3 regions of the Neoundibacterium parvum genome follow, and region 1 is predicted to be linked to each of the others. Evidence: predicted binding sites of a transcription regulator. Region 1 holds the regulator's gene; each other region holds the start of a gene.
What was found. Region 1 encodes sigma-54, which starts transcription at its own class of promoters, with help from an activator protein. Its sites were predicted from a motif close to TGGCANGNAANCTGCTTT; they were not measured.
Positions count from the first base shown of each region.

Region 2: urtA (urea ABC transporter substrate-binding protein) is a predicted target of sigma-54. The motif match lies at 3,599-3,616, and genes of this name have one in related genera.
Region 3: EJN92_RS01785 (PEP-CTERM sorting domain-containing protein) is a predicted target of sigma-54. The motif match lies at 5,747-5,764, and genes of this name have one in related genera.

Region 1 covers NZ_CP034464.1:1,210,441-1,220,550, reverse strand. Annotated here, with positions in the region: gene EJN92_RS05160 (deoxyguanosinetriphosphate triphosphohydrolase) at 1-212, shown strand, start outside; gene EJN92_RS05155 (DUF4197 domain-containing protein) at 255-965, shown strand; gene EJN92_RS05150 (enoyl-CoA hydratase/isomerase family protein) at 1,066-2,157, opposite strand; gene hpf (ribosome hibernation-promoting factor, HPF/YfiA family) at 2,542-2,886, opposite strand; gene EJN92_RS05140 (RNA polymerase factor sigma-54) at 3,008-4,495, opposite strand; gene lptB (LPS export ABC transporter ATP-binding protein) at 4,513-5,256, opposite strand; gene lptA (lipopolysaccharide transport periplasmic protein LptA) at 5,258-5,851, opposite strand; gene lptC (LPS export ABC transporter periplasmic protein LptC) at 5,874-6,515, opposite strand; gene EJN92_RS05120 (KdsC family phosphatase) at 6,512-7,039, opposite strand; gene EJN92_RS05115 (KpsF/GutQ family sugar-phosphate isomerase) at 7,039-8,073, opposite strand; gene EJN92_RS05110 (monovalent cation:proton antiporter family protein) at 8,187-10,110, shown strand, end outside.
Region 2 covers NZ_CP034464.1:3,448,188-3,458,297, forward strand. Annotated here, with positions in the region: gene EJN92_RS15085 (hypothetical protein) at 1,369-1,698, opposite strand; gene can (carbonate dehydratase) at 1,768-2,436, opposite strand; gene EJN92_RS15095 (chalcone isomerase family protein) at 2,649-3,269, opposite strand; gene urtA (urea ABC transporter substrate-binding protein) at 3,683-4,936, shown strand; gene urtB (urea ABC transporter permease subunit UrtB) at 5,299-6,903, shown strand; gene urtC (urea ABC transporter permease subunit UrtC) at 6,900-8,033, shown strand; gene urtD (urea ABC transporter ATP-binding protein UrtD) at 8,030-8,884, shown strand; gene urtE (urea ABC transporter ATP-binding subunit UrtE) at 8,885-9,583, shown strand; gene EJN92_RS15125 (urease accessory protein UreD) at 9,588-10,110, shown strand, end outside.
Region 3 covers NZ_CP034464.1:399,008-409,117, reverse strand. Annotated here, with positions in the region: rRNA gene EJN92_RS01805 (23S ribosomal RNA) at 1-2,638, shown strand, start outside; rRNA gene rrf (5S ribosomal RNA) at 2,922-3,034, shown strand; gene EJN92_RS01795 (LysR family transcriptional regulator) at 3,352-4,278, opposite strand; gene EJN92_RS01790 (YeiH family protein) at 4,462-5,580, shown strand; gene EJN92_RS01785 (PEP-CTERM sorting domain-containing protein) at 5,798-6,415, shown strand; gene EJN92_RS01780 (hypothetical protein) at 6,483-6,935, opposite strand; gene EJN92_RS01775 (hypothetical protein) at 6,991-7,449, opposite strand; gene EJN92_RS01770 (amino acid aminotransferase) at 7,847-9,040, shown strand; gene EJN92_RS01765 (LTA synthase family protein) at 9,253-10,110, shown strand, end outside.

The sequences.
Region 1 (10,110 bases):
GCATGACCAGCAAAAGCCGCACTATAGTCCGCGAATTGTTTAACCTGCTGATGGCAGAACCTATACTACTGCCGCCCGACTATCAGATTAAATCTGGCATGACGAACGGCAATGCCCTGCAGGCCCGTAAAATTGCGGACTATATCGCCGGCATGACTGACCGTTATGCGATCAGAGAACATAGACGCCTGTTTTCTATTGAAGAAATTTAACTACTCGTACATTCCTTTGATTTTTTTAGATTCGGATCTCACATGCAACTTGCTTCTTTCTTTTTCGTAAAAAGCTCAAAATTTTTGCTGACAACTGCCGCGCTCGGTATCACCGTGTCAGCCTGGGCTTTCTCGCTGGATGAGTTAAGTAATCAAGATGCCAGTGCTGGATTAAAGGCTGCCTTGAATAAAGGTTCGGAACTGGCGGTAAGCAAGTTGGGTGTCGAAAACGGCTTTTATAATAACGACAAAGTCAGAATTCCTTTGCCCTCAGTGCTAGAGCAGGCACTACCAATTTTAAGAATGACTGGGCAAGGCAAGCAACTCGATGAATTGCTGGTATCCATGAATCGCGCCGCTGAGGCTGCAGTACCCATGGCGAAACCCTTGTTGCTCGATGCCGTCAAATCTATGTCGGTCACGGATGCCAAAAATATACTCACTGGCGGTGACACTTCGGTTACCGATTTTTTTAAGCAAAAGACAGCCGCGCCTTTAGCGGTGAAGTTTTTACCCATGGTCAAAGGGGTTACCGATAAGGCTGGGCTCTCTCCCCAGTACAATGCGGTGATGGGGCAAGCGCATAAATTTGGCGTGGTTCCGGCGCAGCAAGCCAGTGTCGAAACCTATGTGACGCAACGCGCTTTAGATGGTTTGTATCTGATGATCGCTGAAGAAGAAAAAGCGATACGCCAGGACCCTATCGGTGCTGGCAGTAAAATTATTGGTAAGGTATTTGGCTTGTTAAAGTGAGTTGTGTCACGAATTTGGCGGCAGAGTTTACATTACTCTTGCTGCTAGTCTGAAACGCTAAGTGCCTGGCAAACCCAGCACTTAGCGATCAAAAATTTGGCTACAGCAGATCGCGTAAAGGGTGGGCGTAATCCGGCCAGACTGGTTCGAAAAAGCTGAGTATTAAGGCTTCGTCGATTAGCTCTAAGCTGGCTGGTGACCAGCGCGGCGCATAGTCTTTGTCCACCACCAAGGCCCTCACGCCCTCTAAGACCTCACCGTGTTTGAAGCAATGGCGCACCATAGTACGTTCCATGCGCAAACATTCTGCCACGCTCATCTTTGCACCGCGCCGCAATTGCTCGAGTGTGACGGCCATCAACAAAGGCGAACGTTTCTGCATCAGGATGCTGGTCTGCCTGGCAAATTCGGTCTGATCCTGCGCTAGTGAAGCCAAGACTTTCCCTGTATCTTTCCCAGCAAAATGTAAGTCTATCGCGGCGCGATTTTTGGCCAGTGTACTTTCTTCAGGAATAGCTTGTTCGGCATACGGAGCGGCAAACGCACGGATCAGATCACGAATATCCGTTGCGCTGCTAGTGCGCAACAAGTCCATCAAGGCGGGTAAGGCCGCTGTAGGAATATACACGTCTGCCAAATCAGCATACAGTGCATCCGCAGCATTGATGATTTCACCCGTCATTCCTAGGTAGGTACCAATTTCTCCCGGGCTACGCGCCAGAAAATAGCTGCCGCCCACATCTGGGAATAGCCCAATATTTACTTCAGGCATGGCCATCTTAGTGCGTTCTGTGACTATTCTGAGACGACAAGCTGGGCCCGCTTGGGCGATGCCCATGCCGCCACCCATGACTACGCCGTTTAGCAGGGCCACATAGGGCTTAGGGTAAAAATGGATTAAATGATTTAAGGCGTATTCTTCGCTAAAAAAATCTTCCAGCAAGGCACTGTCGCCCTTAGGTGTGGCGGTGCCTACATCGTAAAAAAAGCGTATGTCGCCGCCGGCGCAAAATGCCTTTTCGCTGCTGCTGTGGATAAAGACCGCAGTAACTTCCTCACTATCTTTCCATTGTAAAAGTAGGGCGGTGATGCTGCGCACCATCTCTAAGGAGAGCGAGTTGAGGGCTTTTGGCCTATCTAAGGTGATGAAACCGATACGATTTTGTATAACGCTCTGTACGTGATTATTCATAGAATTTGGCTTGCCACGAAGGTGATGGAAATAAGAAAGTCCAAGAGTGCCTGCCTGGTCGCGCAATCTGCATGCGGCTTACCGGCTAGATAGGCTGGAAACCCGCATAAACAGTGTGCGACAGGCATGCCTACTTTTGAAACACAAAAAACTCGACTTGCCGTATGCTTTCGCAGTGATTTTTAACTTAATTGAGACTGTCATTTTATCCATTTTTTAGCTGGATAGACAATGAATCTGGGGGCGATTGGAAAAGGGCGATGCTGCGCAGCTTGCCAAGGAAGCGTACAAACCAGTCTTGTCGTGGAGGTGGATTCTAGACGGAAACAAAAAAGGACGCTGATGAGCGTCCTAGTTTTGGATTCCCTTTGCGGGTTGCTAGTCTTACACTGAGGCTGGATCAGGAATATGTTTGATCGCTTGATGCGGATGTTCCTGAATTTTGTCTTTGTGTTTAATGACCTGTCTATCTAGTTTGTCTACCAGAGTGTCGATGGCTGCATACAGATCATGCGCCAGACTTTCTACGTGGATATCTTTACCGCTGATGTGCAGATTAATATCTGCCTTATGACGTTTGTCCTTTTCTCGGAGCTTGTCGACCGTCAGGGTGACGGCGATATCAATGACTTGATCGAAGTGTCGCCTGATACGTTCTAGCTTATTTTGTACATGTTCACGAATTGCAGGAGTTACTTCAAGGTGATGACCACTGATGGTGAGATTCATAAAACGCTCCTATGGTGATGTTACTTGATGACACTATCGCTATTACTATGGGCCCAATCTGAAAAACCTGTTTGAGCTAAATCATATATAGCAATTTAAGGCAAAATTTCAAGAACAATATTTACAAAGATTTTCGCAAGCTGACTGGTGGAATTTTAAGGGCTTCGCGGTACTTGGCGACTGTGCGGCGCGCAATGACCATCCCTTGTTCACCCAGCATGTCTGCAATCTTGCTATCAGAGAGTGGGCTTTTCTGGTTTTCTGCTCCTATCAATTGTTTGATGAGTGCTCGTATCGCCGTTGATGATGCTTCTCCCCCGGTTTCAGTGGCGACGTGGCTACCGAAAAAATACTTCAGCTCAAACATACCATGTGGGGTCAGCATGTATTTCTGAGTGGTCACACGAGAAATTGTACTCTCATGTAAACCCAGTGTATCAGCAATTTCGCGCAAAACAAGAGGGCGCATCGCGACCGCTCCATGTGTGAAAAAGTTACGTTGTCTTTCAACTATCGCTTGCGAAACACGCAAGATAGTCTCGAAACGTTGTCGCATATTTTTGATCAGCCAACGTGCTTCCTGTAACTGCGGGGTAAGGCTGCCATCGCCACGATTTTGCTTCATGATATTGGCATACATGCTATTCACGCGCAGCTTAGGCATGATGTCTTGGTTCAATACCACTTGCCAGCCGTCAGCCGATTTGCTGACGATCACATCTGGCACCACATAATCAGAACTGCTGGCGGCAAACTCGGCGCCAGGTTTGGGTTTGCACAAACGTATCACCACCTGCGCTTCACGCAAATCTTCATCGTCGCAATTAAAAATTTTCTTTAAGCGAGCAAAATCGCGTTGCGCAAATAAGCCTATTTGCGTTTCTACTATGGCAAGTGCGAGGCGGCGGGTGACGAAAGGGATTTTGGGCAGACGTTTGATCTGCAGCGCCAGGCACTCAGCGCAGTTGCGAGCGCCCACTCCTGGCGGGTCAAAACTTTGCACCATAAACAAGGCAAAATTGAGTTCTTCAGGTTCGACCAAGAGTTCTAGCGGAATGCTGGAATGAATATCTTCCAGACTCTCGATCAGATAGCCGCTGTCATCGAGAGCATCGATCACCAATTCCACCAAGGCCAGATCGCGTGGTTCACGCAGATTCAGGCGCATCTGCTCTAGCAAATGTTCTTTTAGGGAAATATGCGCCGCTTCTAATTGCGGTCTTCCCTCATCTTCTTCTGAGGATTTACTGCCTTGCGGAGCGTCATCAAAACTCCAGTCGGTTTCGCTAGGACTGGTACTGTCGCTAGGATTACTGACTTCAGAGACTTCGCCCGAATCGCTACTTGCATTATTCTGATCATCAACGGGGCTGACCCCGAACTCCGTTTCTGAGCGTGATTCTGTACTGCCAATAGCGCCGTCCGCCAACAAGCGTACCGCGCTATCGAGAGGATTATCAACCCGCTCCAGCATGGGATTTTCTATCAGCAAGTTTTCTAGCTCTTGATGCAGTTCTAGCGTAGACAATTGCAGTAGCCGTATCGATTGCTGCAATTGTGGCGTGAGCGCCAGATGTTGCGAGGTGCGTAGCTGTAGGCTTTGCTTCATGCCGATAATGATTTCCGCTACATGCGGAAATGCTCTCCCAAATAGACGCGCCTGACCGATTCATTGCTGATGATTTCTTGCGGACTACCACTGGCTAATACCGCACCCTGATTAATGATGCAGGCGTGGTCGCAAATGCCTAAGGTTTCACGCACATTGTGATCGGTGATCAAGACGCCTATGCCGCGTTTTTTCAGGAAAGCCACGATGCGTTGTATCTCTATGACCGCAATCGGATCGACCCCGGCAAACGGTTCATCGAGCAGAACGAAGCGCGGATTGGTTGCCAGTGCACGGGCAATTTCTACCCGTCTGCGTTCACCGCCAGACAAAGAGAGCGCTGGATTTTCTCGCAAGCCTTCGATTTGCAAGTCATTGAGCAAGGCATCGAGACGCTGTTCGATGGCGGCTTTACTTAAAGATTTTCCGTGTTCATCGGTTTGTAATTCGAGTACCGCACGGATATTGTCTTCCACCGACAACTTGCGAAATACCGACGCCTCCTGTGGCAAGTAAGATAGGCCAAGTTTGGCGCGCTGGTGTATCGGTAGGCGCGAGATATCAACGCCGTCGATATCGATTTTCCCCGCATCTGAGGGGACTAAGCCGACGATCATATAGAAGGAGGTGGTCTTACCCGCGCCATTGGGGCCGAGTAAGCCGACTACTTCGCCACTTTTCACTTCTAAAGAAACATCGCGCACCACCTGGCGCGCCCCATAGCGTTTTTGCAAACCCTGAATGACGAGTGTACTAGTCATATTATTTGATCGGAGTAACAAGATTGACTGGTTTTGCCAGCTTGGGTTGCAGCGTCAATTTCACGCGACCAGCACCTGGCACATGAGTGCCGTTTATGCTGTTTGTCGCAACAAACACGTCATTGAGGCTATCGTAAGAAAGAAACTCTCCTTCTTGCTCTTGCGTGACTTTTTTGCCTTCTAGATACTTGACACGTGCCTTCGAGATAAACCTGACTAATTCAGTTTTATCGTCGTATTCGATGCGATCGGCCACGCCCTCTACCCATAAATCATCGCCACCATCGCGTTTTTGCCGGAAGAAATTTTGCTTTCCCGGTTTACTGGTGAGCACCACATTCATGTGCTCGTCGGCAGTTTGGGTAATCACGGCGCGATCCGATTTGACTATCAGCGTGCCGCGCGTCAATACCACGTCGCCGGTAAGGGTAGTGACGTTTTTCTTGCCATCAGAATTGGAAAGTTCAGCTTCAATATTGGTTTCTTTTTGACTGTCGGCTTTCTCGGCATGAGCACAAGCTACAGGCGCCAGAAAACACAGCGATATCGTTAATTGGCCGAGATAACTCAGGCCTGAATTGCGGATGGCATACATAGAAAATTTTTCCTGATTTACTTTAAGACTGGGGTTTTGGGGACGTGCCGGCGCGACTGAAACGCGCTCTTACTTTGCTAAGTAACTCCACTTGCTGGGTATTGTTGTCGGCTGTCATGCCAACCGCGTGCACTTCCGATGTGCTTGTCGTCATCGTCACCGCGGTGTCGGTTTTCATGGTGTTTTCATCTGGTAAAACCAATAGATAGTCGGTGTTCAATTGCATGAAGCTCGAGGTGCTGGTGGCCGGTCTATCGACCTGTACATCGCCGAGTAAATGAATTTGATCATGCTCGCGTATGGGCGATGTTAGTGTCGATTTTTGCTCGATTACTGCGCGCAAGGCACGGATATACATCGGTGATTTATCCGCGGAAAAACTGGTGATGCGCGCTTGTTGGATTTCCAGATCATCGCTGCGTGGATAATGAGTGAGCTTGTCGCCGACTATGCTGACATTGGCCTGCCCATTATTTGGCAAACGTATGAAATTAAATCTTTCAACATAGTAGTCAGGCTCACTACGCACGCTGCGGCGCGCATTCGCCTCGTCACCATTTTGACGCAAAGTTTTGAGTATCCAAAAACTACCCAGGGTAACTAAGGCTAGCAAGACGACGCCTAGCCAAATGCGAAATCGATCGGCAGTAAGATGATATTTCATGCCAGAAAATTAGCTAAGACACTATCGTAACGGCCTTGAGCCTGCAAAATAAAATCGCAAACTTCCCGTGCCGCACCATTGCCGCCTTGCGCCTGAGTGAGGTAATGCACCCGTGACTTTACTTCGGCATGTGCATTCGGTACGCTGGCAGAAAAGCCAACCCGGGATAAAACTGGTAAGTCGATCACATCATCACCGATGTAGCCGCAGTGCTCGGCTTTGATACCCAAAATGGAGATTAGCTCCAGGAACGCCGCTTTTTTTTCGTGTATGCCTTGCATGACATGGGTAATTCCCAGGTCGGCAGCGCGTTTGGTCACGATGGCTGATTGGCGCGCGCTGATGATGGCGGTGATCACGCCAGACTGTTGCAATAGTTTGATGCCTTGGCCATCGAGCACATTGAAGCTCTTCATCATTTCACCCTCAGGGCCAAAATGCAGGCAGCCATCGGTCAAGATACCGTCGACGTCAAAAATCATCAATTTTACCTGGGCAGCTTTTTTCAGGGCAGCGAGTGTCATTAAATCACCTTAGCGCGAGTCAGATCGTGAATGTGCAGAGCACCGACCAGCTTACCGCTGTCATCGGCCACTAATAATTGGTTGATACGATGGGTTTCCATGACTTCAACCGCTTCTACCGCGAGTTGCTCTGGCCGTATGCTGCGGGGATTTTTACGCATCACGTCGACGATGCGTACTTGTGAAAAATCCTGAGTTTTTTCCATTAAGCGGCGTAAGTCACCATCGGTAAAAACGCCTATGATGCGTTGTTCGGGATCGACCACGGCCGTCATCGCCATGCCTTTTTGCGTGATTTCCAGCAGCGCCGCGCTTAACTTAGTCTCGGGCGCAACTTGTGGAATTGCCTCGCCAGTACGCATGACATCACGCACATGAGTGAGCAGGCGGCGGCCAAGAGTGCCGCCCGGATGTGAGCGCGCAAAATCTTCTTCGCGAAAACCGCGTGCGTCGAGGACTGCAACAGCCAGTGCATCGCCTAAGGCCAGAGTCACCGTGGTGCTGGCGGTCGGTGCCAGATTCAAGGGGCAAGCTTCTTTATCTACGAATACGTTCAAATGCACATCGGACAATTTGGCCAGACTAGATTCAGGCTTGCCAGTCATGGCGATCAGTTTCACGCCCAGACGTTTGATGGTCGGTAAGATCGACATCAATTCCGATGCCTCGCCAGAATACGAGATCGCGATAAACACATCTTGGCGCGTCACCATTCCCAGATCGCCGTGTGCCGCTTCAGCCGGATGCACAAAAAATGCGGGGGTGCCAGTTGAGGCAAAGGTGGCGGCAATCTTGCGCGCGATATGGCCGGATTTGCCTATGCCAGAAACCACCACGCGACCTTCGCAATGCAGTAGTAAGGACATCGCTTGCGTGAATGCGCTTGCGTCAGCGCCACTCAGTCTTTGTCTCAGCGCGAGTACCGCATCGGCTTCTATCTGTAAAGTCTCGCAGGCTAGTTGCAAGGCGTGCGCAGTCGCATCGGCCTCGGCTGCGGCGCTGCTGGTGAGGGTGGGGGGGGCTAGTGGACTCATGCCCTTAGTATAAACCAAAATGTCTAAGCAAGAACTCTGCCAGTTACAGAGAAATGAATATTGTTCGTCATTTGTTGGTCTGGGCACACTCTAAATCGGCAATAATAAGAAATATGACTGCTCTAGACACCACACTCCTACTTCTAAGCGCCGCCGTCCTCGGTGTCGTGGCTTTTCGCATGCTGCAATTGCCGCCTATGTTGGGGTATCTGGTGGTCGGTATTCTGGTCGGGCCGCATGGCTTGGGCTTGGCGCAAGACAGCTCTGCCACCCATGAATTGGCCGAGTTTGGGGTGGTGTTCTTGATGTTCTCTATCGGCTTAGAGTTTTCTTTGCCCAAGTTGATGTCTATGCGGCGCGCCGTGTTTGGCCTTGGGATGGCGCAGGTTATACTCACTATCGTGATGGCGATGTCGTGTGGTTTGGCAGCTGCATATTACTTACCAGGGCAATTCAAAATAGGCTGGGAGGCTGCGTTTGCCTTAGGAGGCGCGCTGGCAATGTCGTCCACCGCGATTGTCTCTAAGATGCTCACCGAGAAGATGGAGCTGGAAAGCCCGCACGGTAAACAGATTATTAGCGTGCTCTTGTTTCAGGATTTAGCCGTGGTGCCGCTGTTAATTTTGGTGCCAGCGTTGGCGGCGCATAGTGGCAACCTGTTTGAAACTTTGGCATGGGCAGGTGGCAAGGCCGCCTTGGTCTTGTTTTTGTTGTTGTTTTTGGGGCAGAAATTAGTCCGTGGCTGGTTCGGCATCGTGGTCAAGCGGCGTTCGCAAGAGTTGTTCATGTTAAACCTGCTACTCATTACCTTGGGTGCTGCCTGGTTGACCGAGCGCGCTGGCTTGTCGCTAGCACTGGGCGCATTCGTTGCCGGCATGTTGATTTCTGAAACCGAATACAAGCATCAGGTGGAAGAGGACATCAAATCTTTTCGCGATGTGTTGCTAGGCTTGTTTTTTATCACGGTCGGGATGTTACTCAATTTGCGATTGGTGATCGAGCACGGCTGGCTGGTGTTGCTGTTGTTGGTGGTGCCCGTGTTGTTGAAATTCGGTTTGATCGCTGCTTTGGCCCGGCTTTTCGGCAATACCACCAGCGTTGCCTTGCGTACTGGTTTAGGTTTGGCACAGGCTGGCGAGTTTGGTTTTGTCTTACTCAATCAGGCGGGCGCATTGCAATTGTTAGATCCGCTACTATTGCAATTGATACTCGCATCCATGGTGTTGTCGATGTTGATCTCTCCGTTTATTCTGGCAAAATCGGATGCGATCGTGATGAAACTCTCGGCTAACGAATGGATGATGCAATCGCTGGCGTTGACGCAAATTGCGGCACGCAGCATGAGTGCGAAAAAGCATGTGATTATTGCCGGCTTTGGACGTAGCGGCCAAAGTCTGGCGCGTTTGCTGGCGGAAGAAAATATTGAATACCACGCACTCGATCTCGATCCGGATCGTATCCGTGAGGCGCAAATTGCCGGTGCCAATGTCTCGTATGGCGATGCGGCGCGGCGCGAGAGTTTGCTGGCGGCCGGTATCAATCGCGCCGCGGCTTTGGTGGTGACGTATACCAATACCCAATCGGCACTGAAAATTTTACATCTGGTGCATGAGTTGCATCCCAGTTTGCCGGTCATTGTGCGTAGTCACGATGATACTGATCTGGATAAGCTGCGTGCCGCCGGTGCCACCGAGGTGGTGCCCGAATTGATGGAAGGTAGTCTGATGCTGGCCTCGCATGCGCTGGTCTTGTTGGGCGTGCCTTTGCGGCGGGTGGTACATAAGGTGCAAGCTGCGCGCGATGAACGTTATGAATCCTTGCGCGGATTTTTTCATGGCGCCAGCGATATGAGTGACGGCCCAGAAAACCTGCAATTGCGTCTGCATACGGTGGTACTCGGTGGCCGTGCTAAATGCTTGGGCAAGAGTTTGGAAGAGCTCAATCTGGCTGAACTGGAAGTCGATGTAACGGCGATACGCAGAGGTAAAAATCGCTTATCGCCAGAGTTAAGCCTGATCTTGCAGGAGTCCGATGTGG
Region 2 (10,110 bases), 2.2 Mb from region 1:
CCTTCGCTTTCCGCATGTGGCGCTGCCGCTTGTGCATGGCAGAAAATGGATTAGAAAGGTTCGTGTTTGAGCGTAGCGAGTTTCGAACTTTTCCCATTTTTTGACCTGCACAGGCGGGAACCCGCAGGGCAGCGACTTTGCGTCGCCTTCTTTTGCTTCCGTTTCTTGGCGAAGCAAGAAAAGGGAGTAGCCGCCGGTCTACCACCGGCCAGCAATCTCACAACAATGACAGAAAAATAAACAAGACCAAGCCACAGCAAACCAAAACCGCATGCCGCCAGCATGCATATTCCATGCGGCTCGCAGGCCGGCATGCTTGAAGAAGCGCATGGGCTATGCGCCGTGGCTGTGCGGACTGGCGGCAAATAGAATTCCATTCGGCGCAGCATGCGTACGATTACGCTACGCTAATCGTACCTACGCGGGCTTACGGAGACGCGCAAGTCGCACTACGGATGTGTTGACTTTCGCTTTTCGCATGTGGCGCTGCCGCTTGTGCGGGGCAGAAAATGGATTAGAAAGGTTCGTGTTTGAGCGTAGCGAGTTTCGAACTTTTCCCATTTTTTGACCTGCACAGGCGGGAACCCGCAGGGCAGCGACTTTGCGTCGCCTTCTTTTGCTTCCGTTTCTTGGCGAAGCAAGAAAAGGGAGTAGCCGCCGGTCTACCACCGGCCAGCAATCGCCCAGCAACGACAGAAGTACAAACAAGACCAAGCAATAGCAAACCAAAAACAGCATGCCGCCAGCACGCATATTCCATGCGGGTTTCAAAGCAATGTGCTTGGAGAAGCGCATGGGCTATGCGCCGTGGCTGTGCGGACTGGCGCAAATAGAATTCCATTCGGCGCAGCATGCGTACGATTACGCTGCGCTAATCGTACCTACGCGGGCTTACGGAGACGCGCAAGCCGCACTACGGATGTGTTGACTTTCGCTTTCCGCATGTGGCGCTGCCGCTTGTGCATGGCAGAAAATGGATTAGAAAGGTTCGTGTTTGAGCGTAGCGAGTTTCGAACTTTTCCCATTTTTTGACCTGCACAGGCGGGAACCCGCAGGGCAGCGACTTTGCGTCGCCTTCTTTTGCTTCCGTTTCTTGGCGAAGCAAGAAAAGGGAGTAGCCGCCGGTCTACCACCGGCCTGCAATCGCACAACAACGACCGAAATAAAAACAAGAGCAGAACAACAGCACGCAAAAACAGCATGTCGCCAACACGCATATTCCATGCGCCTCACAGCCCGGCATACCTGAAGAAGCGCATGGAATATGCGCGTTGGCAGGGGCAGCTTAAATACCTTCGGACAAAGCGAACAGCCTGCGATTACGCGTTGCTAATCGCAGCTGCCGAACTGAATGTGTGCCATTACGCCTTAGCGCGTAAACCTTTTAAGCGCGATTGGCAATAGTACAAACCATTGCAGATAGCCAGCGAACACCATCATTATCCAGGTGGGGACAAGATCGCCGAAAGGATGGTAGGGCAGGCCATGGTTGGTGTAAAGCCATGTCATTGAGATACCGACCACGGCACCGAATGGCAGTCCCAGCGGGAAAGTCAGCGCGACCAGGCAATAGGTGAAAATGACAGGCGTGCCGGGAATTTGCTGTTGGACGTAGGCAAAAATTAAGACTGCGCTGCAGACTGTCAGCCAAGACATTGCGGCAGTGCGTCCTAACTTTGATAGCGGAAGGATGTTCATGGCAAGTCTCAGGCCTTCATAGGTAAAATTTGGTAGGCGCAATCGACTACCCGCTGCCTTAGCAGCGACTTAGTCTTGATAGCGCGCCAGGCTGCGTTCCAGATGTGGTGCCAGCATGTCTGGCGAACTGATAGACATACCCAGTTCACTCAATAAACCGTCTTGCAGGCCGTAGACCCAGCCATGCACGGTCAGGGGCTGACCGCGTTCCCAGGCATCCTGGACTATCGTGGTCTGCGACAGATTCACTACCTGCTCGATGACATTGAGTTCGCACAGTCGGTCTGAGCGTTGCTTAAGGGGCAGTACCTCGCCCAGATAACGTTCGTGTTTCTGATGGACATCCTGCACATGGCGCAGCCAATTGTCGGCCAGGCCGACGCGGCGGCCCGTCATCGCGGCGTGTACACCGGAGCAGCCATAGTGACCGCAGACGATGATGTGTTTGACGTTCAGTACATCAATCGCAAACTGTAATACCGACAGGCAGTTCAGGTCAGAATGCACCACCACGTTGGCGATATTTCTGTGGACGAAAAGTTCGCCCGGCAATAAGCCCAATAATTCATTAGCAGGAACGCGGCTGTCCGAGCAGCCTATCCACAGGTATTCGGGATTTTGTTGCGAAGCGAGTGTTTTAAAGAAGTCGGCATCTTTGGCGCTAATGGCTGCCGCCCATTTTCTATTGTTTTCAAATAATTGCTGAGGTGTAAGACCGCTGCTGCTAGGTAAAGTCATGGTGTTCGTCCTCTAGTGTCTATTATTTTCAACAGGCGTGATTCTAACCTGTATGCCTTGCTTATGCTGCACTACAGCAAAGTCGGCGCGCAAAAAAACGCCTAGCGATACAGCTGCTAGGCAGTGGATTTAATAGTGTTTTAAAATTGATTGCTTGGCTGTCAGTCTTCGTTCAGCTTAAAGCCAGCCTTAAACCCAGCCGGATGAAAGTGTTAGCGATAGCTGTTCTTGCTGTCGTCGCTGGTGTCGGCCATCATGGCTTTTTTCAAACCGTTATCGACCGGTTTTTCTCCCAGCCAGATGCGCAAAATCGCGTTGTAGAAAGCCACATCCTGGAACGGCTCGCCCATCTGCTTACCATTTAAGGACATCACGGTGCCGACTCCAGGCAGCCAATCGCAGATCAGGACGTCGCCTTTTTTTAATTCAGGGACGGAGGCAAACATTTCTCCAAAGCGTACAAATTGTGCGATCAGTTTGGCTTTCTCGGCTTTTTCTGTGTTTTGTTGGATGCCGGTGACGAAGCCACGCCCGAAATCCTCATTGCTCAAACCGCGCAACATCACCAGGCTGACGCGCTTAGGTCCGGCTAATGCCAAAATTTCCGGGACTGTGGTTTTCTTTTCCTTCAGATACAGGCCAGCGACATAGACCTTGAAGATGGCTTTGTAGCGTATTCCTGCGCCATTGAGTTTTAATTCTGTGTTGGCGAGCGGTAGGCTATCTTCGAGTTTGACCCCCGCCACCTCGGCGCTACTAGCATGACCGCTCAGACTCGCGCTGAAGGTTAAAATTGCCGCTAGCAGGTAGCGTTTCCCGGTATTTAAGATCATGCCTAATTCCATTTCCTAGTATTAAAATCAAGACCCCTGGCTATTCCTCGCCCGTCATTTAAATTAGAGGCTGAGGTCTAAATGCGCAGTATACCTAAATTTCCTTGTCGGCTGGCAAGATCATCTTGTGTGGCTTTTTCTATCACCTCAATTCCCTTCAGATCTGTGCATTGACTAGGCTGAGGCCGCTTTTTTCGCTTCTATCGAATAATCCTTGTTCTGGTGCTTAGCTCTCACCGATTCAGTGCGGCACAGCGGCTGCACATGATAAACGCACCGTGTTGGCAAAATAATTAGTCATGAAGGCATTAAAACTGGGCAGGCGAGCGTGGCATCAATTTTGCTAACTAGGCTAGGGAAGTCGCAGTCCTCACCCTTTTTGCCTTTTTTTCTTTTTTCATCTAGGAGAATTTATGTCACGTCGCATGATTTTGAAGGCTAGCGCATTAGGCGCTATGACACTCGTTGCCAACGTTTGGATGTCTCAGGCGATGGCTGCCGATACGATTAAGGTTGGTATCTTGCACTCACTCTCCGGCACCATGGCGATCTCGGAAACGTCCTTGAAAGACGTGGCCTTGATGACGATCGCCGAGATCAATGCCAAGGGCGGCGTGATGGGCAAACAGCTAGAACCTGTCATCGTTGATCCAGCGTCCAACTGGCCTTTGTTTGCAGAAAAAGCGCGTCAACTGATCTCGCAAGATAAGGTGGCGGTGGTGTTTGGTTGCTGGACTTCGGTCTCGCGCAAATCGACACTACCGGTATTTAAGGAACTCAATAGCCTGCTGTTTTACCCGGTGCAATATGAAGGTGAAGAGCTGGAGAAAAATGTGTTCTACACCGGTGCCGCACCGAACCAGCAAGCGATACCAGCGACCGAATATCTGATGAGTAAAGAAGGCGGCGCGGCCAAGCGTTTTGTCTTGCTCGGCACCGATTATGTGTATCCGCGCACTACCAATAAAATCCTGCGCGCTTACCTCAAATCAAAAGGCGTGAAAGACACCGACATCGACGAGGTCTACACCCCATTCGGTCATTCTGATTACCAGACCATCGTCGCGAATATCAAGAAATTTTCGGCCGGCGGCAAGACTGCAGTGATCTCTACCATTAATGGTGATTCGAATGTGCCGTTCTACAAAGAGCTCGGCAATGCCGGATTGAAAGCCACCGATGTTCCTGTGGTTGCCTTCTCGGTCGGTGAAGAAGAATTGCGCGGCGTTGATACCAAGCCTTTGCTCGGTCATCTGGCAGCCTGGAATTATTTCCAGTCGGTAAAAAATCCTGCGAATGATGAGTTCATCAAAAAATGGAAAGCCTACGCAGTGGCGCAAAAATTGCCGAACGCCAGCACGGTCGTTACTAACGACCCTATGGAAGCGACCTATGTCGGTATCAATATGTGGAAGCAAGCGGTAGAGAAAGCCAAATCTACCGATACCGATAAAGTAATTGCGGCAATGGCAGGGCAGACTTTTAAGTCGCCATCCGGTTTTACGCTGACCATGGATGCCACCAATCATCACCTGCATAAGCCGGTCATGATAGGTGAGATCAAAGGTGACGGTCAGTTCAGTGTGGTCTACAAAACCAAAGCGCCGATCCGTGCGCAGCCTTGGAGCCCGTATATCGCCGGTAACGAAGGCAAGCAGAAGCTGTAGTTTTTACCAAGCGCAGCGACATAAGCTCCCCTCGCCCGCTTGCGGGAGAGGGGCTGGGGGTGAGGGCGGTAGAGCAACGCACTTTCTCAAGTAATTTCAAGCCGCAATAATTCCTGGAACTCTAGCATTTTAATAATCTGAATCGCCCTCACCCCAACCTTCTCCCGCTAGCGGGAGAGGGAGCTTGAGTCCGGCTTAGATAGTACTTACGCAAAACCGCCCCAGCGTCGTTGCATCCGCCTTGCCGTACTAGAGTACTGTCTTCGGCGGTGCGCCTAGCTGGAGCAATTTTGCGTAAGTCCTATTAGATTGATTTGGAATGCTTAAAAAAAGGAGGGCGGCGAAAACCCAACGACAGCAATATGCGTCTATCCAACAAATTTTATATAGCTTTCCTACTTTGCACCCATGCGCTTAGTGCAATTGCCGCTATCGATGCGGCATTACTCAAGCCGCTGACGGGCGACGATCCGGATGCGCGCATAGCGGCGGTAGCCAAGATTGCGGCACTCGCCAGCCCCGAGGCGCAGCAGGTCTTGAACGCCTTAAAAAACGATAGCGCCTACAGCACGCCGGACGGCGAGTTCCTGATTGTGGCCGACGGTAAAGCTTTTCATCCGCTTAACGGCCAGATTAGCGAGACACCCGATGGTATTGATGGCGTGACCGTGAATAACCGTTTGCGCGCCGTCGTCGATGGCGCCTTGTCAGGGTTTAAATTACTCTCGCCCGAGCGCACGGTGCGCCTTAGCGCCGCGCTGGAATTGCAAAAAAGCGCAGCCATAGAACAAATTCCACTGATAGAAATCGCCATCGCCAAGGAGCAGGATGACGAGATACTGGCGATACTGAAAATGGTGATGGCAAGCGCCAATCTGCAGTCGCCCGATGCGGCGATACGCAGGCAAGCCGCGCATGCCCTGGCGCAAACCCGCAACGCTAGCCTCAAGCCAGTATTGCAAGCAATGCTAGAAAAGTCGGCGGATGGTCTTTACGCAGAGCCGGATGAAGCGGTGCGCCGCGAAGTAGCGGCAACCCTAAAAGCGCTCGACAGTCATCTGGCGCTGACCGAATTTGTCGGCAATCTGGTGTATGGTATTTCTCTCGGTAGCGTGCTGCTACTGGCGGCTCTTGGTCTGGCGATTACCTTCGGCCTGATGGGCATCATCAACATGGCGCATGGCGAATTACTGATGATAGGTGCCTACACCACGTATGTAGTGCAGATGCTGTTTCGCAGCTATTTGCCGGCCGCGCTTGATGCCTATTTGATCGTGGCCTTGCCGGCTGCTTTTATTGTCGCGGCAGCGGTTGGCATCGCACTTGAGCGCACGGTGATACGCTGGTTGTATGGACGCCCGCTCGAGACTTTGCTGGCTACCTGGGGCATCAGCCTGATGTTGATGCAAACGGTGCGTAGCATTTTTGGCGCTCAAAACGTCGAGGTCGCCAATCCTTCCTGGATGTCGGGTGGCGTGACGGTGCTGGGTTCCCTGGTGCTGTCCTACAACCGCATCGTCATCGTATTTTTTTCCTTGTTGGTGGTGTTGGCGGTGTGGCTGATCCTGAATAAAACCCGGCTCGGCCTTTTTGTACGGGCGGTGATGCAAAACCGTCGTATGGCCGATTGCGTCGGGGTCTCCACTGCCAAGGTCGACATGATGACCTTCGGCCTGGGCTCAGGGATTGCCGGTCTGGGTGGCGTTGCCTTGTCGCAGTTGGGTAATGTTGGGCCAGATCTGGGACAAAGCTATATCGTCGATTCTTTTATGGTGGTGGTGCTGGGCGGGGTAGGGCAGTTGGCCGGCACCGTGATTGCCGCGTTTGGTTTGGGCGAAGTGAATAAGTTCCTGGAGCCGTTTGCCGGTGCCGTGATGGGTAAAATTTTTATCCTGATTTTTATCATTATTTTTATCCAGCGCCGCCCGCAAGGCCTGTTCGCATTGAAAGGCAGGAGCGTCGAATGAATACCATCGCCATGAATAAGCTAGTGAAGCATCAGCCTTTGTTTGCCCGCCCGGTCTGGACGGCGATTATGGTCTGCAGCGTGATTGCCGCCTTACTGCCGCTACTTAATCTGAGTTTCCCCGACGGCCATGCGCTGCATGTATCTAGCTATATGCTGGGTCTGGTGGCCAAGTTCATGTGCTATGCACTGGCAGCGATGGCGCTCGATCTGGTGTGGGGTTATACCGGTATTTTATCCTTAGGGCATGGGGTATTTTTCGCCTTGGGCGCGTATGCGCACGGCATGTATCTGATGCGTGCGATAGGCCGCGATGGCGTGTATCAAAGTCATTTGCCCGATTTTATGGTGTTTCTCGACTGGAAAACTTATCCATGGTATTGGGCCATGACCGACAACTTCTGGTATTGCATGGCGCTGGTGGTCCTGGTGCCGGGCGTGCTGGCATTTGTGTTTGGCTATTTTGCGTTTCGCTCGCGTATCAAAGGTGTGTATTTTTCTATCATCACGCAGGCCATGACGTTTGCCTTTATGTTGCTGTTTTTCCGCAATGACACTGGCTTTGGTGGTAACAACGGGTTTACTGATTTCAAGCGGATACTTGGGTATAGCGTGACAGCGCCAGGCACCAAGGCGGTTCTGTATCTGATTACCCTCAGCACATTGTTAGCTGCCCTGATTTTGTGCCGCAGTATCGTCAACTCTAAACTGGGGCGTGTCTTGCAGGCGGTGCGTGATTCCGAATCGCGCCTGATGTTTATCGGTTACGACCCCTTGTGGTTTAAGCTGTTTGTCTGGACTTTATCTGCGGTCTTGTGCGGCATCGCCGGTGCGCTGTATGCGCCGCAAGTGGGCATCATCAATCCGTCTGAAATGTCGCCCGCCAATTCTATTGAGATGGTGATCTGGGCTGCGGTCGGTGGCCGCGGTACTTTGCTCGGCCCCATCGTCGGCGCGTTTACCGTCAATGGTCTAAAGAGTTGGTTTACCGCCGCCTTCCCGGATTTATGGCTGTTTGCGCTAGGCCTGCTGTTTATTCTGGTGACCCTGTTCATGCAAGAGGGCATCTTAGGTTTGCTGAAAAAAATGAAAAAATTCAAAAAACTTAAACAAACACCGGAGGCGCTATGAGCAAAGTACTCAAATCTGGCGAAACCTATCTGAGTGAAGAGCCGGGTAGCCGCGCTGATTACGGCGTCAATTATGGCCGCGTCAAGAGTGCCGGGGTCGATACCACGCATGGGGCTATTCTGTATCTGGACGATATTACCGTGTCCTTCGATGGCTTCAAGGCCTTGAATAAACTCACGCTGGATATCTCGGTCGGTGAATTGCGTTGCATCATAGGCCCGAACGGTGCGGGTAAGACCACCATGATGGATGTCATTACCGGCAAGACCAAAGCGAGTTCTGGCAGCGCATTTTTTGGTCAGACTATTGATCTGGCCAAGATGAACGAGGTGCAGATTGCGCATGCCGGTATCGGCCGCAAGTTTCAACGCCCCACCGTGTTTGAGCAGCATAGCGTGTTTGAAAATCTGGAACTGGCGATGAAGATGGATAAGCGCGTCAAGCCCAGCCTGTTCTTCAGACTCACTTCTGAGCAGGGCGGCAAAATAGAAGAAATCTTGAAGCTGATACGCCTGAACGGGCAAGAGGCGCGCGCGGCCGGTTTGCTCTCGCACGGGCAGAAGCAATGGCTGGAGATAGGCATGCTCTTGATGCAGGAGCCAGAATTAATTTTGCTCGATGAGCCGGTGGCCGGTATGTCGGACGCCGAAACCGCCCGCACCGCCGAACTGCTCAACGAATTGCGCGGCAAGCATTCGATCATGGTGGTGGAGCACGACATGGGTTTTGTCACCGAAATCGCGCGGCAAGGCAAGGTCTCGGTGCTGCATGAAGGCTCTGTATTGTCCGAGGGGACAATGCAGCAAGTGCAAAACGACGAACGTGTCATCGAAGTGTATTTGGGGCGCTAAATGTTAGAAGTGGAACAACTGAATCAATATTACGGCTCCTCGCATACCTTGCGCGGGATTTCGCTGACGGTTAAAAAAGGCGAGTGCCTCACTTTGCTGGGACGCAATGGGGTCGGCAAAACCACGCTGCTCAAATGCATGATGGGCGTGCTGCCGCTCAGTAGTGGATCGGTGAAGTTGGAGGGCCGTGACATCAGCAAATTAAGGCCGCATGAACGCGCCAGATTAGGCATTGCCTACGTACCGCAGGGGCGTGAGATTTTTGCCCGCCTGACGGTAGAAGAAAATCTGTTGATGGGGATGGCGACCAAATCAGCCCGGCAAGCATCGCATATCAAGGGCGACATCTATGAATTGTTTCCGGTGCTGAAAGAAATGCTGCAGCGGCGCGGCGGCGACTTGTCCGGCGGTCAGCAGCAACAACTGGCGATCGCTCGGGCCTTGCTGGCCGAGCCCAAGCTGATCATTTTTGATGAGCCTACCGAGGGCATACAACCGTCCATCATCAAGGATATAGCCCGGGTGATACGCCTGCTGCGCGAACGCGGTGACATGGGCATTATCCTGTGCGAACAATATTTTGATTTCGCCCGCGAACTGGCCGATAAGTTTGTGGTGCTGTCGCGTGGGGAAGTGGTGGCGTCTGGCACGCAAGCGGCGATGGACGGCGCAGACGTAAAACGTCACCTGGCGGTATAGCCATATGTCTAGCGATCTTGCCTTGCTGGACGAGCAAATAATTGCAGCTATAGCCATCGCGCCGTGGCAGGCCAAGCTGCGTTTGGGTTTTAGCGATGATGGCGGCACCACCCGCCTCACCGAGCGTTCGCATGTCGGCCCTTTGCGCGTGCAAAAAGCGCTGTATCCAGAGGGCGGACAAATTTGCCATGCGATTATTGTCCATCCACCGGGTGGCGTAGTCGGTGGCGATCAGTTGGAAATCGCAATGAGCGTGCAAGCGAATGCGCACGCCTTGCTGGCCACGCCAGGGGCAGCTAAGTGGTACAAGGCCAACGGAAAAATTTCTAAGCAGAGCGTACAAATGACGGTGCAGCAAGCAGCCAGCGTGGAATGGCTGCCGCAAGAGACGATATTTTTTGATGCCGCCCACGTACAGCTATCGCAAACCATCAACTTGGCGAAGGACGCCAGTTTTATCGGCTGCGATATTTTGTGCTTTGGCCGCACCGCCTCGGGTGAAAGTTTTCATTCCGGGAAAATATCTC
Region 3 (10,110 bases), 810 kb from region 1:
TGGCGAGCGAAATGGGAACAGCCTGCAAGATTTAGCATCTTTGATAATAGAATGGAATGGAAAGTCCAGCCATAGAGGGTGATAGCCCCTTATATGAAATCATCGGTGTGGAACTAAGTTTGCGACAAGTAGGGCGGGACACGTGAAATCCTGTCTGAACATGGGGGGACCATCCTCCAAGGCTAAATACTCGTAATCGACCGATAGTGAACCAGTACCGTGAGGGAAAGGCGAAAAGAACCCCGGAAGGGGAGTGAAATAGATCCTGAAACCGTGTGCATACAAACAGTAGGAGCGGACTTGTTCCGTGACTGCGTACCTTTTGTATAATGGGTCAGCGACTTACATTCAGTGGCAAGGTTAACCGCATAGGGAAGCCGTAGAGAAATCGAGTCCGAATAGGGCGAAATTAGTCGCTGGGTGTAGACCCGAAACCAAGTGATCTACTCATGGCCAGGATGAAGGTGCCGTAACAGGTACTGGAGGTCCGAACCCACTAATGTTGAAAAATTAGGGGATGAGCTGTGGGTAGGGGTGAAAGGCTAAACAAACTTGGAAATAGCTGGTTCTCTCCGAAAACTATTTAGGTAGTGCCTCAAGTATCACCATCGGGGGTAGAGCACTGTTATGGCTAGGGGGTCATCGCGACTTACCAACCCATTGCAAACTCCGAATACCGATGAGTGCGAGCTTGGGAGACAGACGTCGGGTGCTAACGTCCGGCGTCAAGAGGGAAACAACCCAGACCGCCAGCTAAGGTCCCAAAGTATCGCTAAGTGGAAAACGAAGTGGGAAGGCTAAAACAGTCAGGAGGTTGGCTTAGAAGCAGCCACCCTTTAAAGAAAGCGTAATAGCTCACTGATCGAGTCGTCCTGCGCGGAAGATGTAACGGGGCTAAGCGATACACCGAAGCTGCGGATATGTTTTAGGACATATGGTAGGAGAGCGTTCTGTAAGCCTGCGAAGGTGTCTTGTAAAGGATGCTGGAGGTATCAGAAGTGCGAATGCTGACATGAGTAGCGATAATGGGGGTGAAAAGCCTCCACGCCGTAAGCCCAAGGTTTCCTGTTCAACGTTCATCGGAGCAGGGTGAGTCGGCCCCTAAGGCGAGGCAGAGATGCGTAGCTGATGGGAAGCAGGTTAATATTCCTGCACCGTCGTATGATGCGATGGGGGGACGGATCGCGGAAGGTTGTCAGGCGGTTGGATGAGCCTGTTCTTGACTTGTAGAAGGCACTTAGGCAAATCCGGGTGCGTAATTCAAGGGGTTGAGACGAGTGAACTTGTTCACGAAGCAATCGGAAGTGGTTCCAAGAAAAGCCTCTAAGCTTCAGTCATACGAGACCGTACCGCAAACCGACACAGGTGGGCGAGATGAGTATTCTAAGGCGCTTGAGAGAACTCGGGAGAAGGAACTCGGCAAATTGGTACCGTAACTTCGGGATAAGGTACGCCCTTGTAGTTTGACCCCCCTGCGGGGGAAGGATGAAAGGGTTGCAATAAACTGGTGGCTGCAACTGTTTAATAAAAACACAGCACTATGCAAACACGAAAGTGGACGTATATGGTGTGACTCCTGCCCGGTGCTGGAAGATTAAATGATGGGGTGCAAGCTCTTGATTGAAGTCCCAGTAAACGGCGGCCGTAACTATAACGGTCCTAAGGTAGCGAAATTCCTTGTCGGGTAAGTTCCGACCTGCACGAATGGAGTAATGATGGCCACACTGTCTCCTCCCGAGACTCAGCGAAGTTGAAATGTTTGTGATGATGCAATCTACCCGCGGCTAGACGGAAAGACCCCATGAACCTTTACTGTAGCTTTGCATTGGACTTTGAACCAATCTGTGTAGGATAGGTGGGAGGCTTTGAAGCGTGGACGCCAGTCTGCGTGGAGCCATCCTTGAAATACCACCCTGGTTTGTTTGAGGTTCTAACCTTGGTCCGTTATCCGGATCGGGGACAGTGCATGGTAGGCAGTTTGACTGGGGCGGTCTCCTCCCAAAGTGTAACGGAGGAGTTCGAAGGTACGCTAGTTACGGTCGGACATCGTGACGATAGTGCAATGGCATAAGCGTGCTTAACTGCGAGACTGACAAGTCGAGCAGGTACGAAAGTAGGACATAGTGATCCGGTGGTTCTGTATGGAAGGGCCATCGCTCAACGGATAAAAGGTACTCTGGGGATAACAGGCTGATTCCTCCCAAGAGTTCATATCGACGGGGGAGTTTGGCACCTCGATGTCGGCTCATCACATCCTGGGGCTGTAGCCGGTCCCAAGGGTATGGCTGTTCGCCATTTAAAGTGGTACGTGAGCTGGGTTTAAAACGTCGTGAGACAGTTTGGTCCCTATCTGCCGTGGGCGTTGGAAGTTTGAAGGGGGCTGCTCCTAGTACGAGAGGACCGGAGTGGACGAACCTCTGGTGTATCGGTTGTCACGCCAGTGGCATTGCCGAGTAGCTATGTTCGGAATAGATAACCGCTGAAAGCATCTAAGCGGGAAACTAGCCTTAAGATGAGACTTCCCAGAGACTAGATCTCTTTAAAGGGTCGTTCGAGACCAGGACGTTGATAGGCTGGGTGTGGAAGTGCAGTAATGCATTAAGCTAACCAGTACTAATTGCCCGTAAGGCTTGTCCCTATAACTTTAGTGTTATAGATTTACGACAAGTATTGTTTGTGTGTTTGCCTTATGTAGTCGAGAAATCGACGAAGTTTGGTACAAATCACAACCGCCTAAGTCCTGCACTCAACATGCAGGCACGCTGCAGCGATGGTCAATCGCTCAGCACAAAGATTATTGATGGACAAGTGAACCATGTTCGCTTGCCTTGGTGGTGCAAACCGCCCTACGACACTTCTTCCCAATTGGATTGTTTGCGATTCACAGAATAACGTGAACCACAATCAGTCAACAAGTTATGCCTGATGACCATAGCAAGTCGGTACCACCCCTTCCCATCCCGAACAGGACCGTGAAACGACTCCGCGCCAATGATAGTGCTGCAACCAGTGTGAAAGTAGGTCATCGTCAGGCTTTTATTAGAAAACCCCTCAACAGCTACCTGTTGAGGGGTTTTTGCTTTGCGCAATCCGTTCGAAGACAACTCCCATAGCGCACTGCACTGACCTTGCATGTTCCGACACCCTGCGAGGACGCGACGCATGCACCACCTTCTTCTAGGCCTCAGGCATGTCCCGAGAGTTCTTTAAACCCAAGGCTTCGCCTGAAACGCACTCACCAACCTGCCACACCTCAAAAATACTCCCCTCTGTATATTTAAAACCCACAAACACTGCGCGGGCAAGCGGCTGATTTACTTAAAAAATCGGGGGAGTATATCTAATGAGGATTTAGCTTAAGTGCCAATCGCGGCAAAACTGCATAAAGTGCGCTAGTCGCGATGACATGATTTTGTGCTTTCTGTATATCAGATAGAAATGACGTTGCAGCGGCGGCAGTGCTGTGTGCAGTTCTACCAGGCTGCCTAACGCGAGCATGTCGGTCACCAGCACGCGTGACAGGCAGGCCAATCCTAGTCCAGCCGCCGCCGCATGTTTAATTGCTTCAGAGTTACTTAGTTCTGCCGCGCAGTTCAAATTATGCAGGTGGGGTAGCAAGGCGTGTTCCACTGCCGCGCGGGTGCCCGAGCCGGCTTCACGCATTAGCCACGCCGATGTGCTTAAGGTGGATAGCGAAAGTTGTTCACTATCCTGAGTGCGATTCGTGGTGGCATTTTTATTTAGCCGTACTGCATGCGAGGGAGCGCAAACTATGATCAATTCATCTTTAATCCAGGGCTCCACGATCAGCTCAGGCTGCTGGCAAGGGCCTTCGATGAAACCCAGGTCTGCCGTAAAATTGGCCACTGCCGTGGCGACTTCGCTGGTGTTGGCAATGAAGACGCGTGGATTAGCCTGCACTGTCAACTCTGAAAATCCGGCAAGTAGTTGCGGTAAATGGTAGATGCCTATGGTGGTACTGGCAGCTAAGCGCAGCTGTATGGCTAGGCTTACATTCTCACCGGAGAATTGCCGTTCTATGTTGACTGCGTCATCGATTAATTGGCGCGCCTGCGGTAACAGTAGGCGCCCATTATCATTGAGAATTAGGCGTTTGCCGACGCGGTCGAATAGCTGTGTGCTTAGCAGGTGTTCTAGTTCATTCAAGGCGGCACTGGTGGCCGATTGCGACAAAGCCACCACGTTAGCGGCGGCGGCAGTACTGCCCTGGTCGCATACGGCGAGGAAGATCTGTAATTGTCTAAGACTTAGCCGCATCTGAAAAATATTCCAATTAAGTTTAAGGAAAAAGCAGTAAGGCCTAGAAAATATTGAGCTGCAATTGAGTTGGTATCAAGCTGAAATTTAGCTTGATTATACATAAACAAGTCGTTTTATAGTTTCAATCGGCATCTGTAGACTACTTATATTCGGTTTTGTACCGTTATCGATAGGAACATGATGTCTAGCCTAACTGCCAAATTCCCTGTTTTCAGTGCTGTAAATCTGCTTGTCGCTGGCCCGGCTTCCTGGCTATCCAAAGTGGCACCAGGCGCGCTATTGAGTGCAGCTATTGCCTGGTTTTCCAGCGCTTTGGGGCAAGTTGCCTACTTCCAGCAGCATGCGCTGAGCACACTAACGATTGCGATACTTCTAGGAATATTTTTCGGCAATACAGTGTTTCCGCGCATAGCGACACCATGTGCTGCTGGCGTGGCTTTTTCTAAGCAAACTTTACTGCGGCTGGCGGTCGTCTTGTACGGTTTGCGTCTGACGTTTCAGGACGTGGCGCAGGTCGGTGTCGCTGGCGTGTTGATCGACGTCCTGATGCTCAGCTCTACCTTTGTGCTGGCGCTATTGCTAGGCTTGAAGCTGTTCAAGCTTGATCGTGAGACGGTTATCCTGATCGGCGCCGGTAGTTCTATTTGCGGTGCAGCTGCGGTGATGGCGACTGAGCCGGTATTGCAGGCCAAGTCGGAAAAAATTACGGTGGCGGTGGCGACGGTGGTGGTCTTTGGCAGTATCGCGATGTTCGCTTACCCCTTGCTGTATCAGCTAAATCAAGAATGGCAATGGCTGACTGTTTCGCCGCAGGTTTTCGGTATTTATATAGGATCGAGCTTGCATGAGGTGGCGCAAGTCGTGGCAGCGGGGCGCGCGGTTAGCCAGGATGCTGCTAATACCGCAGTCATCGCCAAAATGCTCAGGGTGATGATGCTGGCCCCTTTTTTGATAATGTTATCGATTTATCTGCTGCGCGATAAGCGCGTTGCTGAAGAGCGCAATCAACCAGCTGAGGGGGCATTCAGCGGCATCAGCTTTCCTTGGTTTACTCTGGGCTTTATGCTGGTGGTCGCGCTCAATTCGCTGGCGTGCCTATCTGCTGAAGTCGTCAACTGGCTAATCAATTTTGACGGCCTGTTAATGGCAATGGCCATGGCCGCTTTAGGTTTGACGACGCAGGTCTCTGTGATCCGACAGGCGGGCATTAAGCCGCTGTTGTTGGGGGCATTGTTATTCTTGTGGCTGATGCTAGGCGGGGCACTGATAAATTTAGCGGTGTTTAGCCTATGGGCCTAGGTGTTATCGCAAGTTTTACAGCTAGCCACGCTGTGGATGTTGGCTGAGGTGCGGTTTGGATTTGGTGTAAAAGAAAGAATAAAATGTGTCGGAAAATTTTACACTGCACAAATGGGTTGATACTGAAATTCCCTTAAGTAAATGATTTTATAGGGAAATGTATTCCAGGCATATATATTGCTTATTAGTCTGCCATGTTCAATTCACTCTATAAATAATGAAAAATTTACTCGCTTCCATGTTGTTAAGTATCGTCGGTTTTAGTTCTGCCAATGCAACCGTCCTGACCGCCACGACTAACGTTGATAATACGTTTAGATTGTATGTTTCCACTAGCGATGCAGTTTTAGGCAGCTTGATGGGCTCAGGAAATAGTTGGCCAACGACTTACACTTCGAGTGCGACTTTGGCAGCAAACACCACACAATACATTCATATGGTGGCAACCAATCAAGGTGGTCCTGGCGGCTTTCTGGGCATGTTTAGCTTGAGTGACAATGCTTTTGCTTTCGATAATGCGACCCAATTGCTGTTGACGAATCCAACTGACTGGAAGCAAAACACGACTGGTTTTGGCAATGCCACTTCTGCTGCGGTAGGCGAAGGCAATAATGGCGTTGGTCCATGGGGCATGCGTCCTGGCTACGGTACAAATTCGCCAACCTGGATCTGGAACTATGTCAGTAACACTGGTAACGATTTCCAAACTGTTTATTTCTCAGCCAGAATCAATGCGGTGAACAATGGTTCACAAGTACCTGAGCCAGCTTCCCTGGTTTTGTTGGGCCTAGGTTTGGCAAGTTTGGCAGCAGCACGCAAGCGCGGCGCTAAGTAAGAATTTGCACTCAATAAAAAACCCGCTTTAGCGGGTTTTTTTACGTTTGGGCAGGGAAGTAAATCACTCAGGATGTCACGGTTTCCTTCAGGCTCAGTAAAATCGCCTCGGCCTGTTTTACATCAGCTTCGCTATCGAGATAGACCGCCATCTCGACTTGTCCGCGTTCACCTAATGCAAAGCAATGAAAAGCGGCGACAGTTTCCGGCTCCTCAGCGATACCATCTTGCTCGCTGATGTTCTCGTGCAGGCGATAGCTAAAGCGCAGCATGCCCTCACTGCTGCTGGTGCTGACTTGGTGGGCATCATTCGACATCACCTTTTTGATATTCTCAAGACGCGCTTCTTGGCTTTGGGCATGGTCGTTATTCCAGATCGCGATCCAGATGGTCAACTGGGGATTCCAAAGCACCAGATCGCCTTCTTCTATGCGGCGATTGAATTTGCCCGGCAGCGTAATCCCCCAATTGGGAGTGAGTTGGTAGTTGCCCTCAACAACAGGGAAGTCGGCGTGTAGCATGGTGTTTTCCTTTTAAGGCTAGCCTCTGAGTTTGCTGCGTTTAATCGTGTAAATATTAGTGTTTGGAATTGAGTAAATTTCCTGTTGGCGTTGCGGCTATTGCCAGCGCAAATAACTGTAAGACGATGTGCGCGATTGCTTCGCTCTGGAGCGAGTGCTCGCCGGTCGCTAAGGCACTGCGTATGCGTGTAATCATAGTCAGTTGATCTGGATTATCTCTGATCTGGCCAAGCACCGTCAGCGCTTTCATGCTTAGCTGAGTCTGAAACAGGATGGGGCCGTCAGCGTAGTGATCCGAATAGCGGATCAGACCCTCATCTTTCAGAAAGCTCAGCGCTTCAAAGCTAGCTTCGAGTGATTCTAAGCTGTGCTCACTGGCGATCTGCGCAGGATTTGCCAGTGCGGCGATCTCTGCGAGATTAAGTTCAGTTGGTTTCGGAAAGGCTGCGTACAGGCGCGCTAAGGTATGCAGAACGATGCGATTGAACTGGTCTATGTTATCGGGCAGGGGCATGGAGACTTCCTTGTACTTGGTAAGTTCTAATGTTCATTGAGCGGGATCTGGCAGTATTTTCACCGTTAATATTCATTTAATCAATTCCCCTGTGAATTAAGCAGGCATCGTGGCTGTGCTCTCTTCTTCAGTTTGGCGAATGAACGCAGACCTGCAAGGCGGTTATTGCGCTAATTTCGGTGCGGATTGCTATGCTGATTGGTATTGTGATCGCAATCAGACGTTTAAATTTACTGCCTCAATTTACTGCGTAAATTTGCTGCTTAAATCAGCAGCAATCGGGCAGAGCCTGATGAATGTGGCAAAATAGCGGTCTGGCGCTAATTGCGGGCTTTTTTGCAACGCATTTGGAGTAGCCATCATTTGACGATATCTTCATTTTTCTGGAGTTCTTACCATGTTTCAACACGTCGAAGCCTACGCGGGCGATCCTATTCTTTCCTTGAACGAAGCCTTTGGCAAGGATCCTCGTACCAATAAGATTAATCTCTCTATCGGGATTTACTTTGACGATGCCGGTAAGATCCCTATGTTGCCGTCGGTGCGCGCGGCCGAATTGAAAGTGGTGGCCGAAGCCGGCGCCCGTCCTTATCTACCGATGGAAGGCGCGGCCAATTTCCGCACCGCAGTTCAGCATTTACTGTTCGGTGCCGAGCATGCTGCCGTCAAGGCGGGTCGCGTGGTGACCTTGCAAACCGTGGGTTCTAGCGGTGGATTAAAAGTCGGTGGCGATTTTATTAAACGCTATTTTCCGAACAGCACCATGCTGATCAGCGACCCAACCTGGGATAATCACCGCGCCGTGTTTGAAGGCTCGGGCATCACGGTTAAAACCTATCCTTACTACGATGCGGCTACCGGTGGTCTGCGTTTTGATGCGATGCTTGCTGCCTTGCAGCAAGCCGAGAAACACAGCATCGTCTTATTGCATGCTTGCTGCCACAATCCTACCGGTGTCGATCTGACGCAGGCACAGTGGCAAGCTTTGGTGCCCGTGTTAAAAGAGCGCGAACTAATCCCTTTCCTCGATATTGCCTATCAAGGTTACGGTGAGGGCATAGCCGAAGACGCGTATGCCATCCGCCTGCTGGGCGATTCTGGCTTGAGCTTCTTCGTCGCCAATTCTTTCTCCAAGAGCATGAGCCTGTACGGCGAGCGTTGCGGTGCCTTGAGCGTGGTGTGCCCGGATGCGGCGCAAGCGGTGAATGTGCTGGGCCAGATGAAGGCGAATATCCGCCGCAATTATTCTAACCCACCGCTGCATGGCGGCCAGATCGTGGCACGCGTGCTGACCGATCCAGAATTGCGCGCCCAATGGGAAGGCGAAGTGGTGGCTATGCGCGAACGGATTCAGGCTATGCGTAAAAAACTGCACGATGTCTTGAGTGCCAAAATACCGGGTCGTGACTTCAGCTATTTCCTGACTCAGCGCGGCATGTTTAGCTACACCGGTCTTTCGGCAGAGCAGTGCGATCGCTTGAAGGAAGAGTTCGGCGTGTATCTGGTGCGCTCTGGCCGTATGTGCGTCGCAGGCTTAAATACCGGTAACGTCGAAGCCACCGCCACTGCGATGGCAGCGGTACTGGCCTAAATTAGCTTGGCGGGCCACACTTATCGCATTTTGATGAGTACCCCCGACAATGCGCATATTCCATGCGGGTTTCCAGCCTGCCCGGGCTGCAAGCCGCATGGGATATGCGTGAGCGGGCAGGGCCCAATTTTTTACTGCTAGCCTGTAGCAATAAACTCAGCAATAAATTCCGCAAACCGCAAGCCCCATCCCAGCTCCTAGTACTCTAAGCAATGACCCAGACTTCTACCGCTAACTCTTCCCGTGCCACCACTTCAAGCCCGCTACAAAAACTGATATTGGCGCAGCGTCAAAATATCTATGTACGTCTGGCGCTGATCGCGCTGTTGTGCCTGCTGCCTTTTTTGGTGGCAAGGGTGGCGTTGTACCTATTCTATTTTGAGCACTTTAGAAATCTCAATCTGCAGCAAGTGGCGATGGCGTTTTGGGTAGGTCTGCGTTTTGATCTCTCGGTGATCACCTTTAGTATGTTCTTGCCGAGTATTTTTTTACTACTGCCATTTCGCTGGGCGCAGCACCCGATTTGGCAGCGCTTGTGGTGCTGGATTATCTATCTGGGTTTACTGCTACTGGTGGTTTTGCTGATCGGTGATGCCGTGTATTTCGGTGAAGTCGGTCGCCACGTCGGCTCTGAGATCAGCACCGTACGCGCCGATCTGGCCCCCATGTTGACGTTGGCCTTGCATCAGTATTCCGGCTTGCTGGCACTGTTCGCCGCTTTCTCGGTGCTGGGTGCCTGGGTTTGGCATAGAGTGGTACATCCTGTAGTGCCGGTCATTAAACATCGCTCGCTCAGGTTGATCGGCTTGTTGTTGGTGTTGGCCTTGTGTGTGGTCAGCGGGCGCGGCGGCTGGACCAATAAACCTATCAGCGTCTCGGATGCCTTTTTTTCTAATTCTTCGGCGCAGGCTTATCTGACACTCAACGGTGCCTTTGCCGTGAGTCATGCGCTGGCCGACAATACCCCGCCGGTGCATGATTTTATGCCGCAGCAAGAGGCGATTGCACGCACCCAAAAATCGCTGGCAGGCCAGCACCCCGTATTTCAAGATCCGGCCTATCCGCTGTAT